Regions from separate parts of the Shewanella sp. 1311 genome, predicted to be linked through region 2. Evidence: predicted binding sites of a transcription regulator. Region 2 holds the regulator's gene; each other region holds the start of a gene.
The links. Region 2 encodes MetJ, which represses methionine synthesis genes. Its sites were predicted from a motif close to TAGACGTCTAGACGTCTA; they were not measured.
Positions count from the first base shown of each region.

Region 1 (8,089 bases), 250 kb from region 2:
GAGTTCGCGCAATGGTTACCTCACTGCCACAGAAAAAGCCGCAGCGCCTGCGCTAAAACAAGCCATAGATGCCATGGCCGCAGGGATCAAGCAGGGTGAGAGCTTTGAGCAAGTGACTGAGCAAGCAAAAGCTAAGTTAGTCGCAGCAGGTTTTACGCCGGATTACCTCGAAATTCGCCACGCTCACACGCTTGAACAAGCCCAAAATCAACACCAAGCCTTAGTGATTTTAGCCGCGGCCTATATAGGCAAAGCGCGGCTTATCGATAACTTAAGGTTCGATCGCTAACACTTAGCGTTATCAATCAATAAAAAGGAGCACTCGCTCCTTTTTTTATGTTTTCAATCTCCCTAGCACCCTCAATTTTCTTGTTTAGAATCAACCCTAGCGCCAAAAAATTGAATCGTCAAAAAACTGGTTTTATCCCTAAACTTACGCCATAGTATGATGCAGATGTTAACGCTAAGTAAAAAGTTGACCGCAACAATAAACGCAGTAGATTTGCCCCTTTACTGATATATGGCTAATACTTTAATGCCTTAGGTTTAATGGCTCAAGAACCCAGCGTCCCACCTGGACGAGACATAAATCACTGGTTGAACAGACTTAATAACGCGAGCGTTAAACTGACTTTTTATCAACTGTAATCAAATGATTAAATCATAATCTCTATGCTAGTGTACAAAGGATTTGTGGCCTAATGGCAAGACTGATACTCACCCTAATTTGTGTTATTTTGCCTAGTGCAGTACAGGCAAATACCATTTATAAATGCCGTAAAGATGACAAAATTGTCTTTAGCCAAACCGCTTGCCCGCAGGAATTTAGCCAACATAAAATCGAATATCAGCTGGGGATCACCACTGAAGTCGACTCAGATAAAAGGGACATTCCAGTCGATCCCCTGCAAGCGCTACTGAATCGCCAAACCATTTCTAAAGAAAAATTACTGCAATTACTCGATGGCGAGATCTATCGGCTTAAACAAGAGAACAGCTATTTTGAAATCCTGCGCGCCAGTGAATTACAAAAACTAGAACGTAAGCGTTATTGGCAAAATAAAGAAAAAAGCGATCCTGAATACATCAACGAAATGGACGATATCAATAACCGTTTCAATGCGTTAACCGTGAGCAATAACAGTGCGATGCAGCAACTGAAAGATCGTAAAAGCCAAATCAGTACTGAGGTATCCCCTGAAGAATCAAAACAACCAGAAAAACACTGATCTCATATAAAAGGTTAGTGCTCAGCTTGTCACTCATTCACCAAGGAATTCGACCACTATGGTCGAATTTTTCAACTCATCAAACCGCTCATTGACTCTTCATCCTCTTTAAGGACTGCTGTAGATAAAACCTCCTAGTTCGCCTTTTAACACGCTGTAATACCGCTAAATAGACCTTGAATTGAGTCAATCCAACAGCACTATTCCCACCATATTTCCTATAATTTGTTTCCCCGAAAAATATCACGCTACAGTCGATGCATTGCTTGATTTTGTTGCAGCATTGTTTAAAAACGGAAGAATAACTTAGCAACGAGTACGACTTAACTACTAGACCAACTAGACTACTCTGCCTAAAAAAATACTCTCTAAAAAATAGATAAAAACAACTGAATCAATTGGATAACGATACATCCATCATTTATCTACAGTGAATCCTTTGCGTAATAAATACCCTTTTGGCCAATTGCGGCATATTAACGGGACTCGTATCTTCAGGGCTGAATTTGGAGTGTCTGTTGTTTTAGGCAACCCAAGATATTTGATGCAAGGAGTCACCCGTGCCAAATACCTCTATACGCTTTTTGGTACCGCTGATCTTGCTCTGTAGTTGTATGACCTCAGCACAAGAGCTGAATGTCAATGAGTTACCCGTAACCCTGCAGGCATTAATGGAACGTTCCGGTCGCGATAACCTTATCGAACTGGTGCAACAAGGCAATGCTAACCAAGGATTACTGTTCCAATCAGGCAACGATAACAAGGCCGATGTGACACAAGTGGGCAATGATAACGATGCGCTAATCACACAGATTGGTTCAAACAATGAGGTGCAACTACTGCAGGTCGGCAGTCGAAATACGGCTTCAGTGACACAAATTGGCAACAACAATCTAGTGCAACTGAACCAACTAGGAAGCGGCAATTTTTCGATTCAACAGATTGCAGACGGTGCTGCAATCTCAATAACTCAATATTAAACAGGGAGCGTCACATGAAATCACAAGCTAAAAAATCACTTATTGCTTTGGCCATTGCAACAGGTTTAAGCGGTCAAGCCTTTGCTGCCAGTACAGTGAGCGAAATTAGCGTAGTACAGTCAGGCCAAGCTCTGGACACGTTAGTCTCACAAACGGGTGGTCTTAACGCTGCAGCGGTTGTGCAAACAGGTAACGATCAAACCGCAACCGTTATCCAAGATGGTGTGTGGCATGAAGCCGCGATTAATTCGACGGGTGCTGATAACAAAGTCCAGATAACGCAACAAGCTGATTGGCATGTAGCAAGCGCAAATGTTGTAGGTGACAGCAACAATGTCAATGTGTCGCAAGACGGTTTCTTTAACCAAAGCAGCAATGATGTTACTGGCAACAATAACACGGCAATCGTTAGTCAATTAGGCGAAGTTAATGAAAGCCAAGTTGAAATCACTGGCGCTGAAAACAGCGTATTTGTTGAGCAAGAAGGCGATGCTAACTTTGCAGTATTCCGCGTTGAAGGCAGCAACAACGATGGGAAAATAACCCAAGTGGGTGACAACAACCAAGCGGGTTTAATCGCTCTCGACTTAACCGCTAACGTAGGGAACAACAACGACGTTTCTGTTAATCAAGCGGGTAACAATAACTTTGGCGCGGCTAAAGGTATTGCAGGCGACAACAACACAGTAGACATGGTCCAAAAGGGTGATAACCATGTTGGTTTCGTTTACGCACTTGCAGGCAGCGACAACGATATTTCAATGGATCAAAAAGGTAACGGCAACACGGCTTATCTTGCTATGACTACGGGTGATGACAACACTGTCGATATTACCCAAAATGGCAGCGGCAACACTATCGGTGATACTTTAGTGGCCGATATCCAAGGTAATGATAACGATATTACTATCACCCAAAAAGGCGATGTCAACGGTGCAGAGTTCCAAGTATGGGGCGATAGCAACGATGTTGACTTGAAACAAAAAGGCGATGATAACTTCGCGACCTTTGGCGCATACGGCACAGATAACGACTTCGATTTATCTTCTAAAGGTGATAACAACGAAATCGTGGCCTTCGCATCAGGTGAAGACAACAGCATTGAAGTGAGCCAAGAAGGCGATATCAACTTTGCCTATGTCGATGCAGTGGGTAGCGATAACGAAGTTGATGTTGAGCAAGATGGCGCTCAAAACGAAGCCGTCATTTCCATTGCTGGCAACAATAATGCCGATGTCACTGCACTGCAAGATGGTGATCTTAACCTTATCGATTTGATTATCGACGGTGATGAAAACACTGCACAAATTGCTCAATCAGGTAACGGTAACTGGGTCGGTGGTGACGCAAGTAGCTCATTCGCAGTTAGCGGTGATAATAACAGCCTGTTGATCACTCAAACGGGTAATGACAACTTAGTATTAGGTTCTCAAGCAGGCAATAACAACAGCATCAGCGTTAATCAATCAGGCAATATGAACGTTGCTACTGTCGTGCAATACTAACGAGTGCAGTTAAGTCGTCACAGTTAAATTCTTTGGCTGTGACATTTAAACGACAATCAAACAAAAAGCGGGAATGTTTATTCAAACATTCCCGCTTTATTTATATTGATGAATCACTAAATGAGCTAGTCGTTATTAAAATCAACTGTCACGACAAAAGATTCATTACCAAAACCTTTCACTGACTAGCTGCATAACTCAAAGTGGGTCTGATAGGTTTGCGCCCAACGCAACAATTCAACACGATTACGGGACTGGGTTTTACGGAAGATAGAGGAAATGTGTGCCTTCACCGTATGTTCGCTGATGCACAATCGGTGGGCGATTTCTTTATTCCTTGCGCCACTCGACACAAATTGAATAATAGTGCGCTCACGGGATGTCAGCATCTGCAGCATAGCCACTGAATCGGAGGGCATCTCATTATTGCCATCGAGCTTTTGTACTACCCGACGGAACACCTTACTCAGTAGTGTTCTATCGTACCACAGCTCCTCTGCCACCATTTTACGTAAACCCGTCAACATCAAATCCAAACGTTGATCGGCAAACAACAGGCCACGAATACCGAGTAACATAGCCGACTCTTGATCTAAAGAGTCTCGCTCGACTTGGTACAGCGCCACGGGGAAATGTGATACTAAGCGTGAAGCCAGTAAAGGTATTCCCTTGTTATCGAGTGCAGAGCCTTTTTGGGTGATCAAATAGAAACTTCGACGACTTTTATCTAAATCCAATTCCGCCGCATGTTTAACGACGCGAGTTTTCAAACCTATGGATTCAGCGAGTAACGCTAAATGACATGGCGCCGCCATTTGGTGTAAAAAAACTAACTCATTAATTGTGCTCAATGACTCTCCTCCCTGAAAAGTATTATCTATTAGCAAAATGGTATGTTTGACCAGCCTCTTTAGTTTGATTTTTAAACATTCCATTAACCTAGTTGATTCTGACTAGTTAAAGACTGAAAAACATCACCCAAATGTACTATTCCCTCTTTAATCCTAGTAAGTTCGACTAACTGACCTAAGACAATTGGAATAACAGTAGAAAACACTATTGAGCTTAACCGACTCACGAAACCTAGTACTTTCAAACTATGAAGATATCAACCCAAAGTTGCAACAAAAAACTAACACCATAGTGTGACAGCTAAATGCCATCACACTCACGCCGAATGTTTTATGGAAGGATGAACTTATGATTCGAGCAGAAACAATCAGCAACTCAGTGCCACTAGCTCCTGAGTTTAAGTGCCGCTATTTGTTTATCTTGAAAACGAGACAATAAAACGAGTGCGACAATTGCGCCAATTAATGCCATCAACATATCTGATTGAGTGTCCCATACATAACCTTGGGTACCCAAAAAGGCTTCGGCGCCTTCACCTGTTGCCACGGCAACCCACCATTCGATGAGTTCATAGAAAGCCGAAAACGCGAGCACAAAACACGTGACTAAAAACGCACACCAAGCACCGGGTTTGACAGCTTGATTACGCAGCATAATTTCACGCGCTAACATGGCAGGGATAAAACCTTGCGCAAAGTGGCCTAACTTGTCGTAATTATTACGTTCTGAGCCCATCCAATGGGCAATAGTGTCGAATAATGGCACTTCAGCATAGGTGTAATGCGCGCCGACAAACAACACACAGCAATGGGCTAACACTAAAACATACACCAGCGGCGTTAATGGGAAGCGTTTGCGGGTAAAAAATAGCAGTGGCACAGCCACTAATGCGGGAACCGCTTCGAGCCACCAAGTGAAAGGATCTGCGGGATTTATCACCGACCACACGAGCACTAAGAGGTAAATAGCACACCACGCGATTTTGTTATTCAATGTTTCTTCCTCTTATGCGATATTGTTCTTAATTTAGAATATTAACTTTAGCCATCTAGCCCTCCACACTGAGTAAAAAAAGTGCTATTTTGGTGGGTGAAGGTTGTCAGCATATCATAAGAAACATTTCTATTAATTAGAGGGTACCCATATCATGGCGAAACATTCGCTGGACAAGGATAAGATCAAGATCCTGCTGTTGGAAGGCGTCCACCAATCTGCAGTCGATGTACTTGAGCGTGCGGGATACACCAACATCGAATACCACAAAGCCTCATTAGGCGATGAAGCATTAATTGAATCCATCAAAGATGCACATTTCGTGGGACTTCGTTCACGTACCCAATTAACTGCCGAAGTGCTGAAACGTGCCGAGAAGTTGATCGCGATCGGTTGCTTCTGTATCGGAACCAACCAAGTTGATCTTGCCACCGCCGAATCCCTTGGTATCCCAGTATTTAACGCACCATTCTCCAACACGCGAAGTGTTGCGGAACTCGTGATTGGCGAAATCATTATGCTGATGCGCGGTATCCCTGAGCGTAACGCCATCGCCCACCGTGGTGGCTGGATGAAAACCGCCGCTGGCAGCTACGAAGTGCGCGGTAAAACCTTAGGCGTAATCGGTTACGGCCATATCGGTACTCAGCTTGGTATTCTGGCTGAGACGCTGGGCATGCGCGTGGTGTTCTTCGATATCGAAGACAAACTGCCGCTAGGCAATGCACAACAAATTCATTCAATGGAACAATTGCTGGCGCAAGCTGACGTAGTGAGCTTACACGTACCAGAAACCCCACAAACCAAAGACATGATAGGCGCAGCTGAATTTGCGGCAATGAAAAAGGGTAGCATCTTTATCAACGCCTCACGCGGCACTGTAGTCGATATCGAGGCCTTAACAGTCGCACTCAAAGAGCGCCACCTTGCGGGCGCGGCGATTGATGTATTCCCAGTTGAGCCGCAATCGAATGACGATGAATTTATCAGCCCACTTCGAGGTCTTGATAACGTATTGCTGACACCGCATGTGGGTGGGAGTACTGCTGAAGCCCAAGAAAACATTGGTATCGAAGTCGCGGGCAAGCTCGCTAAATACTCAGACAACGGCTCGACCGTATCTGCAGTTAACTTCCCTGAAGTATCGCTACCTATGCATAAAGGCACCTCACGCTTGCTGCATATTCACCAAAACCGTCCAGGCGTGCTGATCAAGATCAACCAAGCCTTCTCGGAAAAAGGCATCAACATTGCCGCGCAATATCTGCAAACTACCGCTGAGATTGGTTATGTGGTCATGGAAGTCGACACTCACCAAGCCGAAGAAGCCTTAGTGGAGTTGAAAGCGATTGAAGGCACACTGCGTACCCGCGTGCTGTTTTAAGAGTTAAGCCCAATCGTATTAAGCGTTTCGGCTAAAGTACACAGACTAAGGCGCACATATCATTCACAGATATGTGCGCCTTATGCTTTTGAGCCAACAGGAATTCCGTTACAATCTAGCCTCTCACATCGCCTTCATTTTCAGGATCTCGCTATGACTATTTCAGTTTCTACGCCCCATTGGGATCTGGACGCTTCTTTGCCTCCACTCATGCTTGCCAACTTATCTCATATGGGCCTTATCAAAGTGGTTGGAGAACAAGGCCGCAGTTTCATCCATGGCCAAGTGACCACTGACATCAGCTCATTAGCCGATAACCAATGGCGCTGGGGCGCACATTGTGATCCAAAAGGTAAAATGCTGGCCAGTTTCAGGACCTTTGCCATCCAAGATGCGCTCTTTATGCTAATGCCAAAGGATGCCATCGAAGTCGATTTACCCCAGTTACAAAAATATGCCGTATTTAGCAAAGCTACCTTAAGCAATGCATCCGCTGAATGGACTCTGCTCGGGGTCGCCGGTGAACAAGCAAGCCAGTTCGTGAGCGAACATTTTGGCGACATTCATCAAGAATTCACGCCCATTGAACATGGCGCGATTTTAAAAGACGCTGACCGTTTCATTTTAATGTTAACCCCAGAAGCTGCTGCAGCTTTAGTGGCCAAATCAAAGCTGAGCGTATTTGATGCCAGTGCTTGGCAAGCGTTAGAAATTACCGCGGGTTATCCCAACCTTGCCGCCAGCCATGCCAGCCAATACGTACCGCAGATGTGCAATCTACAAGCGGTTAACGGTATCAGCTTCAACAAGGGCTGTTACATGGGACAAGAAACCATAGCGCGGATGAAATATCGTGGCGGCAATAAACGCGCCCTGTATATTTTGCATGGTCATACTAACCTGCAAATCAGCCCAGAGTCAGGCCTTGAAATCGCGATGGAAGATGGCTTCCGCCGTGGCGGCCATATTATTGAGTTTGTACAACGTGGCAACCAAGTGTTGTTAACTGCGGTGCTTGCCAACGATACCAGCAACGATACTAAACTGCGTTTTGCTGACGATAAGCAATCAAGCTTAACCATTCAAGCCCTGCCCTACTCATTAGACGAAGCATAAGGCTTTGATTTAATAACACGGTATAGAGAT
Region 1 is NZ_CM181686.1:3,515,028-3,523,116, reverse strand. It holds gene panC (pantoate--beta-alanine ligase) at 1-289, shown strand, start outside; gene AC5YB3_RS15735 (DUF4124 domain-containing protein) at 702-1,229, shown strand; gene AC5YB3_RS15730 (curlin) at 1,790-2,209, shown strand; gene AC5YB3_RS15725 (curlin) at 2,224-3,714, shown strand; gene AC5YB3_RS15720 (helix-turn-helix transcriptional regulator) at 3,900-4,565, opposite strand; gene AC5YB3_RS15715 (DUF2238 domain-containing protein) at 4,951-5,559, opposite strand; gene serA (phosphoglycerate dehydrogenase) at 5,714-6,943, shown strand; gene ygfZ (tRNA-modifying protein YgfZ) at 7,097-8,059, shown strand.
Region 1: a site for MetJ is predicted at 5,608-5,625, ahead of serA (phosphoglycerate dehydrogenase). Genes of this name have one in related genera too.

Region 2 (8,089 bases):
GAATGATTTCACTCAAGCCTATCCAGGCGCACGGCCAATGGATGACGACGGCACTTACGCCAGTGCACTCACCTTTAAAACCCCGAGTGGCAAGATTGAACTCACTTCCGCGAAAGTGGAAGCCATGGCACCGGGCCGTGGGGGGATCAAGTTCCGCGAAGTGCATCTTAAAAAAGCAGATGAGCTGTACTTTATCCAAGGCAAAGTGGCGGTGCACACCAATGGCGCCACCCACAATGTGCCTATGCTCGCTAACCTTATGTCGGATAACGCTGTGTGGGTTCACCCTGTTACTGCGGGCAAATTAGGGATCAGTAATGGCGACCCAATCCGCCTCACCAGCAGTGTTGGCACAGAAGAAGGCCATGCCTTAGTCACGCCGGGCATTCGCCAAGATACTGTGTTTGCTTACATGGGCTTTGGTTCTAAAAACAAAGAGTTGGTCAGAGCAACGGGCAAAGGTGTCCACTGCGGTAACTTACTGCCGCACGTGACGGCTCCTGTGTGTGGCATGACTGTGCACACCACGGGCGTCACGCTGGTAAAGCGCTAATCGGAGGCTTAAATGAATAAACGATATGTAATGGTGCACGACGAGAATAAGTGCATCGGCTGCCAAGCCTGTAACGTGGCGTGTCGCAGTGAAAATGGCGTACCCGAAGGCGTTACTCGTCTGCAAGTGCGTGTGGAAGGCCCCTTTGGTGAGATGCCCAATCTGCATTTCAAATATCACAGGGTATCTTGCCAGCAATGTGAAGATGCGCCCTGCGTTAAGGTATGCCCAACGGGCGCAGCCTATGTGGGTGAAGACGGCATTATCTCTATCCATACCGAGAAGTGTGTCGGCTGTATGTACTGTGTGGCAGCGTGCCCCTACAAAGTGCGCTTTATGAACCCAGAAACCAAGGCGGCGGATAAGTGTAACTTCTGTAAAGACAGTCGTTTAGCGCGGGGCGAAGAGCCTGCTTGTGTGACTGTGTGTCCAACCGATGCCTTAGTGTTTGGTGATGCCAATGATCCGCAGAGTGACGTGGCCATCATGCTCAACACTAAAATCACATACCAAGATAAAACCCATTTAGGCACTAAACCTAGGGTATATCGCGTTCCTACCAAAAGAGGGGGGATTTGATTATGAACAATACTTGGGGCGACATGGCGCAATATGATCCTATCACTTGGCACTGGGTCATTGCCGTTTACCTGTTTATGGCGGGGTTATCCGCGGGCAGTTTATTGATTGGCATTGGTTTACGCTGGGCGAATAAGGAACTCAGCGCGGGAGCTGAAAGCAGCATTCTTAAGGCGGCAGCCATTATTGGGCCTGTGGCGATTAGCTTAGGTCTAGCTTGCTTAGTGTTTGATTTAACCAAACCCTTCCACTTCTGGCTGATCTTAATTCACTATAACTTCCAGTCCGTGATGGCCATTGGAGTGCTGGCGCTACTGGCGTATTCTCCCTTAGCCTTTGCGTACGCCATTATTGTGCTGCGGGATGATTTACCAAAATGGGGTTTGGGTTTCTTAACGCCCATCGCTAAGTTACTTATGCCATTTCGAAAGCTGATTGAAGTATTGTTGTTTGTCCTTGCCATTGGTGTAGGGGCTTACACTGGCTTCTTAATTTCGGCGATGAATGCTTACCCTATGCTCAACACTGCGGTACTGCCTGCGCTGTTTTTAGTGTCGGGTTTATCGGCGGGCGCTGCGGCAAATGCGGTACTGGCACTCTTGCTGTTTAAGACCGATAGCCATGATAAGACTTTGGCTAAGATGCACGGGTTAGAATTGCCTGTGATGGCGATTGAAATCCTGTTCCTGTTCATGTTGTTCTGCGCCTTGTACTTCAAGGGCGGCGCAGCGGCTGCGGCTTTAGCGTCGTTAACCTCTGGGCTATGGGCAAGCGTGTTCTGGATTGGCGTCGTCGGGATTGGTTTTGGTATTCCATTGCTGTTCATGTTGTTACCCGCAGCAACTCGCCACACTAAGGGCGCGATGATCATGGTGGCCTGCGCGAGTTTAACCGGCGTGCTCGCGCTAAGACACTTTATTGTGTATGCAGGGCAAAGCTATTTAAGCTGAGTGTAAGTTGACTTTACATATTGATAGATAAAGAAAAAGCACTGACAATGTCAGTGCTTTTTTATTGTTTGAATTTTGAGAAGGTTTGCCAGTACAAGCAGGACGCTTATTGGGGTAAGAGTTCGATAACCGACTTCACCGTTAGCACTAAGGCGCTGATACTGCACAGGACTAAGGTCGCCATTTTTGTCTTCTCTTTATCGACACGGCCTACCAATCGCCCCGCGACTAAATACCCTAAAAGTACTGAAGGCAGCAATAGTAACGACAGCCACAGGTGCTTCAATTCTAATAAACCAGTGATCGCCAGAATGACCATAGCTATGGTGGAGCTAAAAATGAAGAAGGCCGACAGGGCGGCGCGAAACTGCGAAGCGTCTTTGCCTGACAATAGAATCGCCATCGGCGGACCACCAATAGCAGCAATATTACCGAAAATCCCCGAGACGACACCCGCGCCGAAGAGGGTTTTCTTATTCACGGGTAGGCTGAATTTATACAGGCTAAGGATCACCGCGACCGCTACAATGGCGGCGATGGATAACCCGAGTATGGGCTGAGGTGCAAACAGCAACAGACTCGCGCCGATAAAACCGCCGGGCACGCGACCTATAAGTGCATATTGCAAGCCATTGAATTCTAAATGACCACGCTCACGCACTAAGGTCAGCAGGGCGATGGAGAAACCCATAGCAATAACAGGCGCAGGTACGAGCTGCGGATCGACGATATACAGCAAAGGACTGGCGACAACCGCTAGGCCAAACCCAATCAGGCTCTGGGTTAAGGCGCCAAGAAACACGACCAGCGAGGCTAAGGCGAGTGTCTGTGGATCTATTAGAGAAAACATAGGATTCCATATAAACAAAAAGGGATCGTTAACGATCCCTATTGATGAGCACTGTGATATGACTTTGAAAGCGACAAGTCGCTATTCCATGTCTTCCCACTCGATCCCCATCTCGTCCATCAGCAACTTGGCTTCGGCGGGAATGCTGTCTGGGCTATCTTTTGACAGATCTTCATCGTTAGGCAATGGCTGGCCAGTGTAGGCGTGCAAAAATGCCTCACACAACAGCTCGCTGTTGGTGGCGTGACGCAAATTATTGACCTGACGACGCGTACGTTCGTCCGTAAGGACCTTAAGCACTTTGAGCGGAATAGACACAGTAATTTTCTTTACTTGTTCATTCTTCTTGCCATGTTCAGCATAGGGGCTGATGTATTCCCCATTCCATTCAGTCATTGACTCACCTGTTATAACGCTAAATTCGGGGCAGATTTTAAACCCTTACAAAGAACAGTCAAATTATTGCTACTATTTCTTTGTGATTGCAAACAGATTTCTTTATGTTCAGACGTCTAAACGTCTTCACGCCTATTGACGATGGCCTTGGGCTTAGGTACATTTAGACGTCCAGACATCTCTATCAGTCTACCGAATTTAGGAGTCCACCCATGGCAGAGCGTCAATTAGCCACACTGGCAGTGCGTCAGGGTATCGAAAGCGATACTCAATATGGTGCAGTTGTGCCACCGATTTATTTGTCGACTAATTACGCCTTCGATGGTCATAAAAATCCCCGCGAATTCGATTACAGTCGTTCAGGCAACCCAACGCGCTGCATTTTAGGTGAAGCATTAGCCCAATTAGAAAAGGGCGCCACTGGCATAGTGACATGCACTGGCATGGCGGCCATCACCCTAGTGACCACATTGCTCGGCCCTGATGACCTGTTGGTGGTGCCCCATGATTGTTACGGCGGTTCTTACCGTTTATTTACTAACTTGGCGAAGAAAGGCCAGTTTAAGTTGATTGTGGTCGATCAAAACGACAGCCAAGCGTTAGCCGCCGCTATCGGGCAACATCCTAAGATGGTGTGGCTCGAAACCCCGTCTAACCCGCTATTGCGTGTGGTGGATATCGAAGCCATTGCCAAGGCGAGCCATGAGGTCGGCGCGCTGGTGGTGGTCGATAACACTTTTTTATCGCCGATATTGCAACAACCCCTATTATTAGGCGCGGATATCGTTATCCACTCCACCACTAAATACATCAATGGTCACAGCGATGTGGTTGGCGGCGCTGTGGTTGCTAAAGATGCACAAATCGGCGAAAGCTTACATTGGTGGTCGAACACTCTAGGCTTAACGGGATCGGCATTTGATAGTTACTTAACCCTGCGCGGCCTACGCACCTTAGCGGTGCGAATTCGTGAACATCAAGCCAATGCCCAGCGCATTGTTGAGGTATTGACGCAAAGCCCTGTGGTGAGCAAAGTTTATTACCCTGGTCTTGCGGATCACCCTGGTCACACCATTGCAGCCAAGCAACAAAAAGGCTTTGGCGCTATGCTGAGTTTTGAGCTCAAGGGCGGCGAGGCCGAAGTCGTGGCCTTTTTAGGTGCACTTAGCTTATTTAGCGTGGCGGAAAGTTTAGGTGGCGTCGAAAGTTTAGTGGCCGTGCCCGCCACTATGACCCACAGAGCCATGGAGCCGCAGGCGCGTTTTGAGGCAGGCATTAAAGACACCCTATTGCGTTTATCGGTGGGTATTGAAGATGCCGCCGATTTAGTTGCAGATATTCAAGCAGGATTAGCCGCCGTTGCGGCTTGTCAGTAGAGGAATAATAGATGGCACGTTGTCACTTACATAAATTTGGTGGCTCCAGTTTAGCGGATGCCGATTGTTATCGTCGAGTCGCCCATATCCTGTTAACCCACGGTCATAGCGATGACCTTGTGGTGGTCTCTGCGGCGGGTAAGAGCACGAATTTCCTGTATAAATTATTAGCGCTGCGTGATGCGGGTCAGCTGTGGCAAGAAGAATTACAAGTGCTGACCAGCTACCAACAAGGGTTGGTAGAGCAGTTATTGTCGAACGAACAAGCCCGCGATCTGCGCGAGCGTTTGGCGACAGATCAGGCGCAACTCATCAGTTTATTGTCCCTCGACGAACGTAACGAATACCAAGTTAACCATGTGGTGAGCTTTGGCGAGCGTTGGTCGGCGCGCCTGATGGCGGCGCTGCTGCGCGAATCTGGTGTGGCGGCAAGCCATGTGGATGCCTGTTCAATTTTAGTGGCCGATGAAGCCGCCGTGCCGCAAATTCGGGTGCAAGAATCCCGCGCTAAAGTACAAGCGCTATTGGCCGCACATCCCAATGAACGACTAGTGATCACAGGATTTATCTGCGCTAACGAGCGCGGCGATACTTTATTACTTGGTCGTAATGGTTCAGATTTTAGTGCCAGCTTGATTGCCAGCCTTGCCGATATTGAGCGCGTGACCATTTGGACCGATGTGGAAGGGGTGTTCAACGCTGACCCGAATAAGATCAACGATGCTAAATTACTCAAAAGCATGTCACTTGCCGAAGCTGACCGCTTAGCGCGTTTAGGCTCGCCAGTATTGCATTCGCGCACTTTGCAGCCTTTGTTTAATACCGAAGTGAGTTTAGCGGTGCGCTCAAGTTATGCATCACACACCGACTTTACCTTGATTGCGCCCCATAGTTCGTCGGCGAGCGCACCTGTGGTGACTAACCTCAATGCTGTTGTGCTGTTCGGCTTTAAGCTTACGGGAGAGTTAACTCGTTTATTAGATTTATTGATTGCCGCGGGTTTAACGCCATTGGCCCATTGGACCTCTGCCCATCAAAGGGTTGAGCTTGCCTATACCGCTGAAAATCAAAAACAAGTGCAAAGATTGCTCGATGCCGAGGCACAAGCATTAGGGATCAGCGAACAACAGATCAACACAGATCTCGGCCTAGTGGCGTTAGTCAGTGCCGATGCAGAACATTATCGCCGCAGTTTTGCTCGTTTATTAAGTCGTGATGCTAAACCTTTGTTTAGTGGTGACTTAAGTTTAGTGACGCTGGTGCCCCAGTCGCAGGTGAATCTGTTAACCCAAAAGGTACACCGCCGCTGCGCTGGGCCGCGTAAACGCATTGGCGTCTTACTGCTCGGCGTGGGCAACATAGGTGAGGCTTGGGTCGATTTATTTAAGTCGGTGTCGCCATCACTGGATCATGAACTCGAAGCCAGCGTTGAGTTAGTCGGTTTAGTCAGTTCGAGTAAAGCCTTGATTAAATCCACAGGCATTAATCTTGCCGCGTGGCAGACTGAGTTTAATACCGAGGCTACGCCTTGGCAGTACGAGCACTTGTTCGAACAATTAGAACGGGTTAACTGCGATGAGCTGGTGGCCTTAGATATCAGTGCCAGCGCCAGTTTGACGCTGCAATATCCAGAGCTATTCGAGCGCGGCATCCATGTGGTGAGCGCGAATAAACTCGCAGGCTCGGGTCCACTGCCTTTCTATCGTGAGTTAAAGCAGCAATTGGGTAATCGTCGTTTATTTTGGCGCTATAACGCCAGCTGTGGCGCGGGTTTGCCTATCCAACATGCGTTAAATGATCTGCGTAACAGCGGTGATAGCGTTGAAGCCGTGGGCGGGATTTTCTCTGGCACCTTGTGTTGGTTGTTTGAGAAATACGATACCAGCAAGCCTTTCTCTGAATTAGTGATTGAAGCCAGAGGCTTAGGTATCACTGAACCTGATCCCCGCGACGATCTGTCTGGTCGTGATATGCAGCGTAAACTGCTCATTTTGGCCCGTGAAATTGGCCTTGAAATCGAGCTTGAAGATATTGAATTACGCTCATTAGTGCCAGCCGATTTGGCCGATATTCCCTTAGATCAATTTCTCACCCGCATTGCCGAGTTAGATGCCGATCTGCTGCAACAATACGGTGCGGCGGCGGAGCAAAATAAGGTGCTCAGATACGTGGCATCCTTAGATAACAGCGGCCCAGAGCTTAAAGCTGAAGTCGGTTTGCAGTGGATTGATGCCCATCATCCTTACGCTAATTTGACCCCCGGCGATAACGTGTTTGTGATCCGCAGTGCCTTCTATCAAGGCAATCCGTTGATCATCCGTGGACCGGGCGCCGGACGCGAAGTGACAGCGGCAGCGGTGCAGTCGGATCTGACGCAGATCTGTCGCGATCTCTTGCAAGAGTAGACTGAAATTCAGCAGCTTAAAGGACTCATTCGAGTCCTTTTTTATTGGCTAGAATAAATCTATCGAATTAACCGAGATTAAATGCGGTTTATGGGGATTTTTTGGCTTGACTTACATCTCAGTTTCTCTAGTATATGGACATGTAGACGTCCAAACGTCCATTTGAACTAATTCATACTAGCAAAGAGTAGCGCCAAGGGCGGTTGAGGAAATACACATGGCTTTTCATCACGCACAACATTCACAATCGCTGAACCAGAGTTTGTCTGAGCTTAATGGCGATATTAATGTTTCTTTTGAGTTTTTTCCGCCATCGACCCCCGAAATGGAACAAATCCTGTGGAACTCTATTCGTCGTTTAGAGCCGCTTAATCCTAAGTTTGTGTCTGTGACCTATGGCGCTAACTCAGGTGTGCGCGACCGCACCCACGGCGTGATTGAGCGTATTCAACAGGAAACCGACCTTATTGCCGCGCCGCACTTAACCTTAGTTGATGCTAGCGATGAAGAGCTATTAGAACTGGCTAAGCATTACTGGAAGTCGGGCATTCGTGACATAGTGGCACTGCGGGGTGATTTACCTGCGGGCAGCCCTAAGCCCACTCGTTTTGCGGTGGATTTAGTACGTTTGCTGCGCTCAGTGGCCGACTTTGATATTTCCGTTGCAGCCTATCCAGAAGTGCATCCCGATGCGAGCAACGCACAGGCGGATTTGATCAACCTTAAGCGTAAGATTGATGCGGGCGCTAGCCGTGCCATTACCCAGTTTTTCTTCGATGTAGAATCTTACCTGCGTTTTCGTGACCGCTGCGTTGCCGCCGGTATCGACGTTGAAATTGTGCCAGGTATCTTACCTGTGACTAACTTTACCCAGTTAAAACGTTTCGCGGGCATGACCAATGTGTCGTTACCGGGCTGGCTACACAAGCAATTCGATGGTTTAGAAAACGATGCCGGTACACGCCAATTGGTGGGTGCAA
Region 2 is NZ_CM181686.1:3,267,867-3,275,955, forward strand. It holds gene phsA (thiosulfate reductase PhsA) at 1-553, shown strand, start outside; gene AC5YB3_RS14710 (4Fe-4S dicluster domain-containing protein) at 566-1,132, shown strand; gene nrfD (NrfD/PsrC family molybdoenzyme membrane anchor subunit) at 1,135-2,082, shown strand; gene AC5YB3_RS14720 (sulfite exporter TauE/SafE family protein) at 2,189-2,932, opposite strand; gene metJ (met regulon transcriptional regulator MetJ) at 3,014-3,328, opposite strand; gene metB (cystathionine gamma-synthase) at 3,541-4,704, shown strand; gene AC5YB3_RS14735 (bifunctional aspartate kinase/homoserine dehydrogenase II) at 4,716-7,109, shown strand; gene metF (methylenetetrahydrofolate reductase) at 7,327-8,089, shown strand, end outside.

Region 3 (8,089 bases), 1.6 Mb from region 2:
TCAGCTGTTTTCGAAAGAGCAGACAACTCAATTACATTTCTTCCGTTTTTATCTGTAGAAAACCCAATATTATAACGCTGACCTTCCTCGATAACGGGAGCACTATTGGCCTCAAATTCATACAAAGTATTCGTCGTTTTAGGAGTGAAACTATGAAGAAATTTACCGTTTGGAAGTTGGCTTATTTTATAATTGCTAGCAATCAGATCGTGTATTGTAAAAAGGTCTCTTGATTTCATATTCTTCCCTTGTGTGTGCTGATTCCGAGTAAACGTAACGCCGCGCAGCACGCGCGGCTTTGTAGTGAAGGCGCAGCCGCAACGAAAAAGCTATCTCTGCGACTGCGATTATTAATGGCTACTTACCTGATTTTCCTAGCATATCCCTTTTTTACTACTCTACCGATATAGCTATTTAAGCCTTGCCCAGCTCTTGCCAGCTTATGCATTTCGTTGATGCTGGCTGCACCAGCACTTTGATTCGTGTAAAGGTAGACTGAACCATCTCCGAACTGAACGGTGATTTCGCCTGCTCCAATTTCGTATGCAACCACATTCGAGTTACCACCCAAATTTTTATAACGTTCCATCATCACTTCCTTTTTAGTTGATACTACTTTGATTTGGAGCTAAAGCCCCTTAACGTCTTAGTATTTATGCGCTGCGCTGTTTGCAGGGCATAAATCGTTTGTTGACTAAATCTCAAATATGGCCGCAGCTACATCCGTGTAAATGGGTATAAATGATGCTATAGGAATTTACTTTTTTGCGGTAGCTATTTTTTATACAGCTTTGACACTAATCACTTGATATCGTTTTAGCTTTCTCATTTTTAGCGCTTATTTTTTGCTGATGAATCGCTATCTAACGACTCAAAACTTCAAGGAATACACCTCCCCTCGGAGTTGCCGCAGGGCGAATAGACAAATTGCGTGAGTTCGGTCATGGATGACCGACTAGCTTTCGCAGGTGCAGGGACGCATCCTTCGGAAGCGATAGCAAATTTGTCAATGAGCACAAGGGGCTTTCAACTCCGTTGGGGGCGTCTTGGAGCATCCAAGGAGGATAGGACGAGCAGTCCTCCTTGGTCGGGTGTGGGGTGAAGCCCCACGACTTTGATTTTGATTAAAGCACTCAAGCTACGAAAAGATGGGATACTTAACTTCTAAGTCGAACCATCAACTTTTCTATAGGCAAAGCTTTACTTGGCCAATTCCTCTTTTGAACTGCGAAACACACTTTGGGGCAATAGCTTTTTAGTTAAGCTATCAGCGAAAAGGTTGGCAAAGATTGGTATTGTTGCACCTGTGACCTTCTAAAACAGGATCTTTTAGTTGAGCCCTCAGGGACGCTTTTTGTTAAACAAAGAGGTGGTGAGTCATAGGGGAAACAATGACAATGAATGCTGCACAACTGAAGATACCATTATCTTGCTTTGGGGAACCAAATTGCAGGCATAAAAAAACCGCTGGGTAGCGGTTTTTATATTTTGCAATCTTAACGGGTTTTAATCGAAACCGATTATAGACCCGCGTCAGCGCGCAGTGCTTCAGCTTTGTCCGTCGCTTCCCATGGGAATTCATTACGACCAAAGTGGCCATAAGCGGCGGTCGCTTGATAAATCGGACGAGCTAAATCTAGCATGGCCGTTAAACCGTATGGACGCAGTTCGAAGTGTTGACGTACTAACTTGATCAACAAATCTTCAGACACTTTACCCGTACCGAAGGTTTCGATGCTGATAGAAGTCGGCTCTGCCACACCAATAGCGTAAGACACTTGGATTTCACAGCGATCAGCAAGACCTGCTGCAACGATGTTTTTTGCCACATAACGGGCAGCGTATGCCGCGCTACGGTCAACTTTTGATGGATCTTTACCAGAGAATGCGCCACCACCATGACGGGCCATGCCGCCGTAGGTATCAACGATGATCTTACGACCGGTTAAGCCGCAATCGCCTACTGGACCACCGATAACAAAACGACCAGTTGGGTTGATAAAGAACTTAGTGTCTTTGTTTAGCCATTGAGCCGGTAATACTGGCTTGATGATGGTTTCCATCACGCCTTCAATTAAGTCGGCTTGTGAAACGTCATCTCTGTGCTGAGTCGACAATACGACAGCATCGATACCGACAATTTTGCCATCATCATAGGCAAATGTGACTTGGCTTTTCGCATCTGGGCGTAACCAAGGCAGGGTGCCGTTTTTACGCACTTCAGACTGACGCTTCACTAATGCGTGGGCATAAGTGATAGGCGCTGGCATGAGGACGTCGGTTTCGTTGTTGGCATAGCCAAACATTAACCCTTGGTCGCCTGCACCTTGCTCAGCAGGGTCAGCACGGTCTACACCTTGATTGATATCAGGTGATTGCTTACCAATGGCGTTTAATACCGCACACGAGTCTGCATCAAAACCCATATCTGAGTGGGTATAACCAATTTCACGCACCGTTTTACGGGTGATTTCTTCAATATCAACCCAAGCAGAAGTCGTGACTTCGCCACCGACTAATACCATGCCAGTTTTGACATAAGTTTCACACGCCACGCGTGCTTTTGGATCTTGAGCCAGAATTGCATCTAGCACAGCATCAGAAATCTGATCTGCAATCTTATCGGGATGACCTTCTGAGACCGACTCAGAAGTAAACAAGTGCTTTGCCATAGTAGGAAAATCTCGTCGTTAGCATTCAAACGTGTAGAAGCATCTACATCTAGACGGCTATTTTAGTTTAAATCCGATTGCCGATCACCCCCAGTGAGAAAAAATCCTCTCAGATTGTGACCTGAAAACGACTATGTTCAGTCTTGAAATGGTTATTTTACTTATATTTCATAGCATTAAGTTTACTCTTTTTTTGAGAAATTTATTTCTCCATTACAAGTGATCCTTGCGAGGCCGACTCAAGTAAACGCCAGTAAAGTGACTAGTTTGTTTCTGCGAGTTTACGATTCGGCCATCTTTTGCTGAGTGAATGATAATTTTAGTTTGCGTCACACTGGCATGTAGGGGAAAATATGCATCCAAATTGCCCGCTAGACCCCACAAACAAGCAGGAGAGAGCATGTCTTCCCGTAAAGTACTCGCAAACGCAATCCGTGCGTTAAGTATGGATGCAGTTCAAAAAGCAAATTCAGGCCATCCCGGCGCCCCAATGGGTATGGCAGATATTGCTGAAGTGCTGTGGAATGATTTCCTTAAGCACAACCCGACCAATCCTAAATGGGTAGATAGAGACCGTTTCGTCCTTTCTAACGGTCACGGTTCAATGCTGATCTACTCTTTACTTCACCTGACAGGTTATGAATTACCAATCGAAGAACTGAAACAGTTCCGTCAATTGCATTCAAAAACCCCGGGTCACCCAGAATACGGTTACACCCCAGGTGTTGAAACCACAACGGGTCCACTCGGCGCGGGCATCAGCAATGCAGTCGGTATGGCGATTGCTGAAAAAACCTTAGCGGCACAGTTTAACCGTGATGGTCACGATATCGTTGATCACTACACTTACTGCTTCGTCGGCGACGGCTGTTTGATGGAAGGTATTTCCCACGAAGCCTGTTCATTAGCCGGTACTTTAGGTCTAGGCAAACTGGTCGCATTTTGGGATGACAACGGTATTTCTATCGATGGCCATGTTGAAGGCTGGTTCACCGATGATACGCCAAAGCGTTTTGAAGCTTACGGCTGGCATGTGATTGCCGGTGTTGACGGTCATGATAGCGCGGCAATCCGTGCTGCTATCGAAGCGGCTAAAGCGGTGACCGATAAACCAACCATGATTTGCTGCAAAACAATTATCGGTTTTGGTTCACCCAACAAATCTGGCAGCCACGATTGCCACGGCGCGCCATTAGGCGATGCGGAAATCGCAGCAGCCCGTGAATTCCTTGGCTGGCCATACGCACCGTTTGAAATCCCTGCTGACGTTTATGCCGGTTGGGATGCCAAAGAAGCCGGTGCTGCCCGTGAAGCAGCATGGAACGAGAAGTTTGCGGCTTATAGCGCAGCTCACCCAGAACTGGCTGCTGAATATGAGCGCCGTGTACTAAAAGGTGAATTACCTGCTGATTTTGAAGAAAAAGCGCAGGCATTCGTGCAAGCATCACAGGACAAAGCCGAAGGTATTGCGAGCCGTAAAGCCTCACAAAATGCCATCGGTGCTTTCGGTGCTATGTTACCTGAACTGTTAGGCGGCTCTGCTGACTTAGCGGGTTCTAACTTGACACTGTGGTCAGGTTCTAAAGGTATTCAAGACGATCCAGCTGGTAACTACATTTACTACGGCGTGCGTGAATTCGGCATGAGCGGCATTATGAACGGTGCTTCGCTGCATGGTGGTTTCATCAACTACGGCGCAACTTTCATGATGTTCATGGAATACGCCCGTAACGCAGTTCGTATGTCGGCGCTGATGGGCATTCAAAACATCTTCGTTTATACCCATGACTCTATCGGTCAAGGTGAAGATGGTCCAACGCATCAGCCAGTTGAGCAATTAGCTAACCTGCGTATGACGCCAAATATGGCTGTATGGCGCCCATGTGATGCGGCAGAAACGGCGGTTTCTTGGAAAGCTGCGATTCAACGTCGCAATGCGCCAACGTCACTGATTTTCAGCCGTCAAAACCTCAAAGCCCAAGCGCGTACCGCTGAGCAATTAGCTAACGTGGCTAAAGGTGCTTATGTACTGCAAGACTGTGCGGGTACACCAGAACTGATCCTGATCGCAACCGGTAGCGAAGTACAATTGGCGATGGATTCTGCGGCTGCATTAACTGAGCAAGGTAAACAAGTTCGCGTAGTCTCTATGCCATCGACAACTGAGTTCGATAAGCAAGATGCCGCTTATAAAGAATCGGTATTACCACGCGCTGTGACTAAACGTGTGGCTATCGAAGCGGCGCATACCGATTTCTGGTACAAGTACGTCGGTTTTGAAGGCACTGTTGTTGGCATGACCACTTTTGGTGAGTCAGCGCCGGGTAACGTGTTATTGAATCACTTCGGTTTCACCGTTGAAAATGTGCTGAATGCTGCAAAATCATTGGGCTAATCGCTCAAGGGATTAGATTCAATACAAAAGGTTAAACTTTTTAAGTGTTAATCTGTATAATGCGGCCTGCAATCTTTTGCAGGCCGTTTTTGTATTTAGAGGAAATTGAGACCTCAATGATCCGAGTCGCTATCAATGGTTATGGCCGTATCGGCCGCTCTATTCTTCGTGCTTTGTACGAGTCAGGAAAACGGCAGCAAATACAGATTGTCGCGATTAATGAATTAGCTAAACCTGAAGCCATTATTCATCTGACCCAGTACGACACCACCCACGGTCGGTTTGCGCACAAAGTGAAACTCGTCGATGATCACATGCTGATTGGCGACGATGCGATAAAAATTCTCCACGAGCCCGATCCCACAAAACTCCCTTGGCATGAAATGGACATAGACATTGTCTATGAGGCAACTGGTGTATTACTCGATCGTCAAAGCTGCGAAGCCCATATTCATGCTGGCGCTAAGCAAGTGCTGATAAGCCATCCATCCTCAGCCGATGTCGATGGCACGATTGTCTATGGTGTGAATCACGATTTACTCCGCGCCGAACACACAGTGGTTTCCAACGCATCTTGTACGACTAACTGTATCGTGCCAGTGATCGACGTACTCGATCGCCATTTCGGCGTTAAAAGCGGTGCCATTACCACTATTCATTCGGCGATGAACGATCAGCAAGTGATTGATGCTTATCATGATGATTTGCGTCGTACCCGCGCCGCTGGTCAATCGATTATCCCTGTAGACACTAAGCTTGCCCGCGGTATTGAGCGGATTTTGCCGCACATGAAAGATAAATTTGAAGCGATTTCGGTGCGCGTACCGACCATCAACGTGACCGCAATCGATTTGTCTGTGACGCTTGAGAAAACCGTCGATATTGCCACTGTGAATCATGTGCTGGAGTCGGCCGCCAATGGGCGATTTAACGGCATTTTGGGTTATACTGATGAGCCCTTGGTTTCATGTGATTTCAACCATGATCCGCGATCCAGTATTGTTGACGGTACCCAGACCCGTGTCAGCGCCGGTCAGCTGGTGAAGTTACTGTTGTGGTGCGATAACGAGTGGGGTTTTGCCAACCGTATGTTAGATACGAGTTTGGCGATGATCGCGGCCAAGCGAGGCTGATAAAAAGTAGATTATTCACCGGTGGGTCACTCAGTTATATGCCAATTCGACGGGATGTCGAGCGCCTAGCGGCAGTAAACTGATACCGGCCATGTGTGAAACCAGTTTGTTTTTTGATTATAAAAGGAAGCGTTACTATGGCAATTATCAATATGTCAGATTTGGATCTACAAGGTAAGCGCGTGCTTATCCGTGAAGATCTCAATGTGCCTGTTAGCAACGGCGTCGTCACCAGTGATGCACGTCTGCGCGCCTCTCTACCGACTATCGAGTTGGCCCTTGCTAAAGGCGCCGCTGTGATGGTGATGTCGCACTTAGGTCGTCCGACCGAAGGTGAATACAATCCCGAATATTCTATGCAACCTGTGGTTGACTACTTGGCTAAAGCCTTGTCGTGCCCTGTACGTTTAGCGACGGATTATTTAGACGGCGTCGACGTAGCCGTCGGTGAAGTGGTTGTGTTCGAAAACGTGCGTTTCAACGTGGGCGAAGGCAAGAACAATGAAGCCTTATCGAAAAAAATGGCGGCGCTGTGTGATGTCTATGTTATGGACGCCTTTGGTACTGCACATCGCGCCCAAGCATCGACCCACGGCGTTGGCATGTTTGCCCCCATCGCCTGTGCTGGTCCATTACTGGCGCAAGAATTAGATGCCTTAGGCAAGGCATTAGATAACCCTGCGCGTCCTATGGTGGCGATTGTCGGTGGCTCTAAAGTATCAACTAAGCTGACTGTGCTAGAAAGCCTTTCAGGCATAGTCGATCAGTTAGTGGTTGGCGGCGGTATTGCCAATACTTTCATTGCAGCGGCGGGCTACAATGTCGGGAAATCGCTGTATGAAGCGGATTTGATCGACGAAGCTAAGCGTTTAGTGGCTAATGCTAAGAGTCGTGGCGCCGATATTCCTGTGCCGACCGATGTAGTAGTGGCAGGCGAGTTTAGCCCAACGGCAGCGGCAACCTTAAAATCAGTTAGCGAAGTTGCTGATGGCGAAATGATTTTTGATATTGGTCCAGATAGCGCTGAAGCTCTAGCTAAAATCATCGAATCTGCAGGCACTATCGTGTGGAACGGCCCTGTTGGCGTGTTTGAATTCGACCAATTTGGTGAAGGTACTAAGCGTATCGCCCAAGCGATTGCCGATTCAAAAGCCTTCTCTATCGCAGGCGGTGGTGACACTTTGGCTGCGGTTGATAAGTACGGTATTGCCGATAAAGTGTCTTACATTTCGACTGGCGGCGGCGCTTTCCTCGAGTTCCTCGAAGGTAAAGAATTACCGGCTGTGGCTATGTTAGAAAAGCGCGGCGCTTAATCATTAAGTTTTAAAATACGCGGCGCATAAGACGCCGCGATAAGCTCTGATATCATCAAAGCTTGATAATAAATAAAAGAATTATAAAAAAACCGCCCGTGTTTATTTTAGATATTTTTTCAGGTACTTATTTTAGGTGCTTGTTTAAGGTATCTATCTGAATACGGGTATAAAAATCCATCCAAACGATAGTGACCTCGGTGACCAAGCGTTGCAGAATGTGACAGTCACCCTATTATTGGAGTTAAAAAATGGCGTTAATTTCCCTACGACAACTACTCGACCACGCGGCAGAACATGGATACGGTGTGCCTGCGTTCAACGTTAACAACTTAGAGCAGATGCGTGCCATCATGCAGGCCGCTGAAGCAACAGACAGCCCTGTTATTGTGCAAGCTTCTGCTGGTGCGCGTAAATATGCTCGCCCACAGTTCTTAAAATATCTGATGGCAGCGGCCCTTGAGCAGTACCCAGATATTCCTGTGTGTATTCACCAAGACCACGGTACCGATCCTGATATCTGTCAGCGTTCTATCCAATTAGGCATGTCATCAGTGATGATGGATGGCTCTTTGA
Region 3 is NZ_CM181686.1:1,667,042-1,675,130, reverse strand. It holds gene AC5YB3_RS07605 (hypothetical protein) at 1-239, opposite strand, end outside; gene AC5YB3_RS07600 (hypothetical protein) at 362-589, opposite strand; gene metK (methionine adenosyltransferase) at 1,521-2,672, opposite strand; gene tkt (transketolase) at 3,073-5,067, shown strand; gene epd (erythrose-4-phosphate dehydrogenase) at 5,184-6,200, shown strand; gene AC5YB3_RS07580 (phosphoglycerate kinase) at 6,338-7,513, shown strand; gene fba (class II fructose-bisphosphate aldolase) at 7,765-8,089, shown strand, end outside.
Region 3: a site for MetJ is predicted at 2,715-2,732, ahead of metK (methionine adenosyltransferase). Genes of this name have one in related genera too.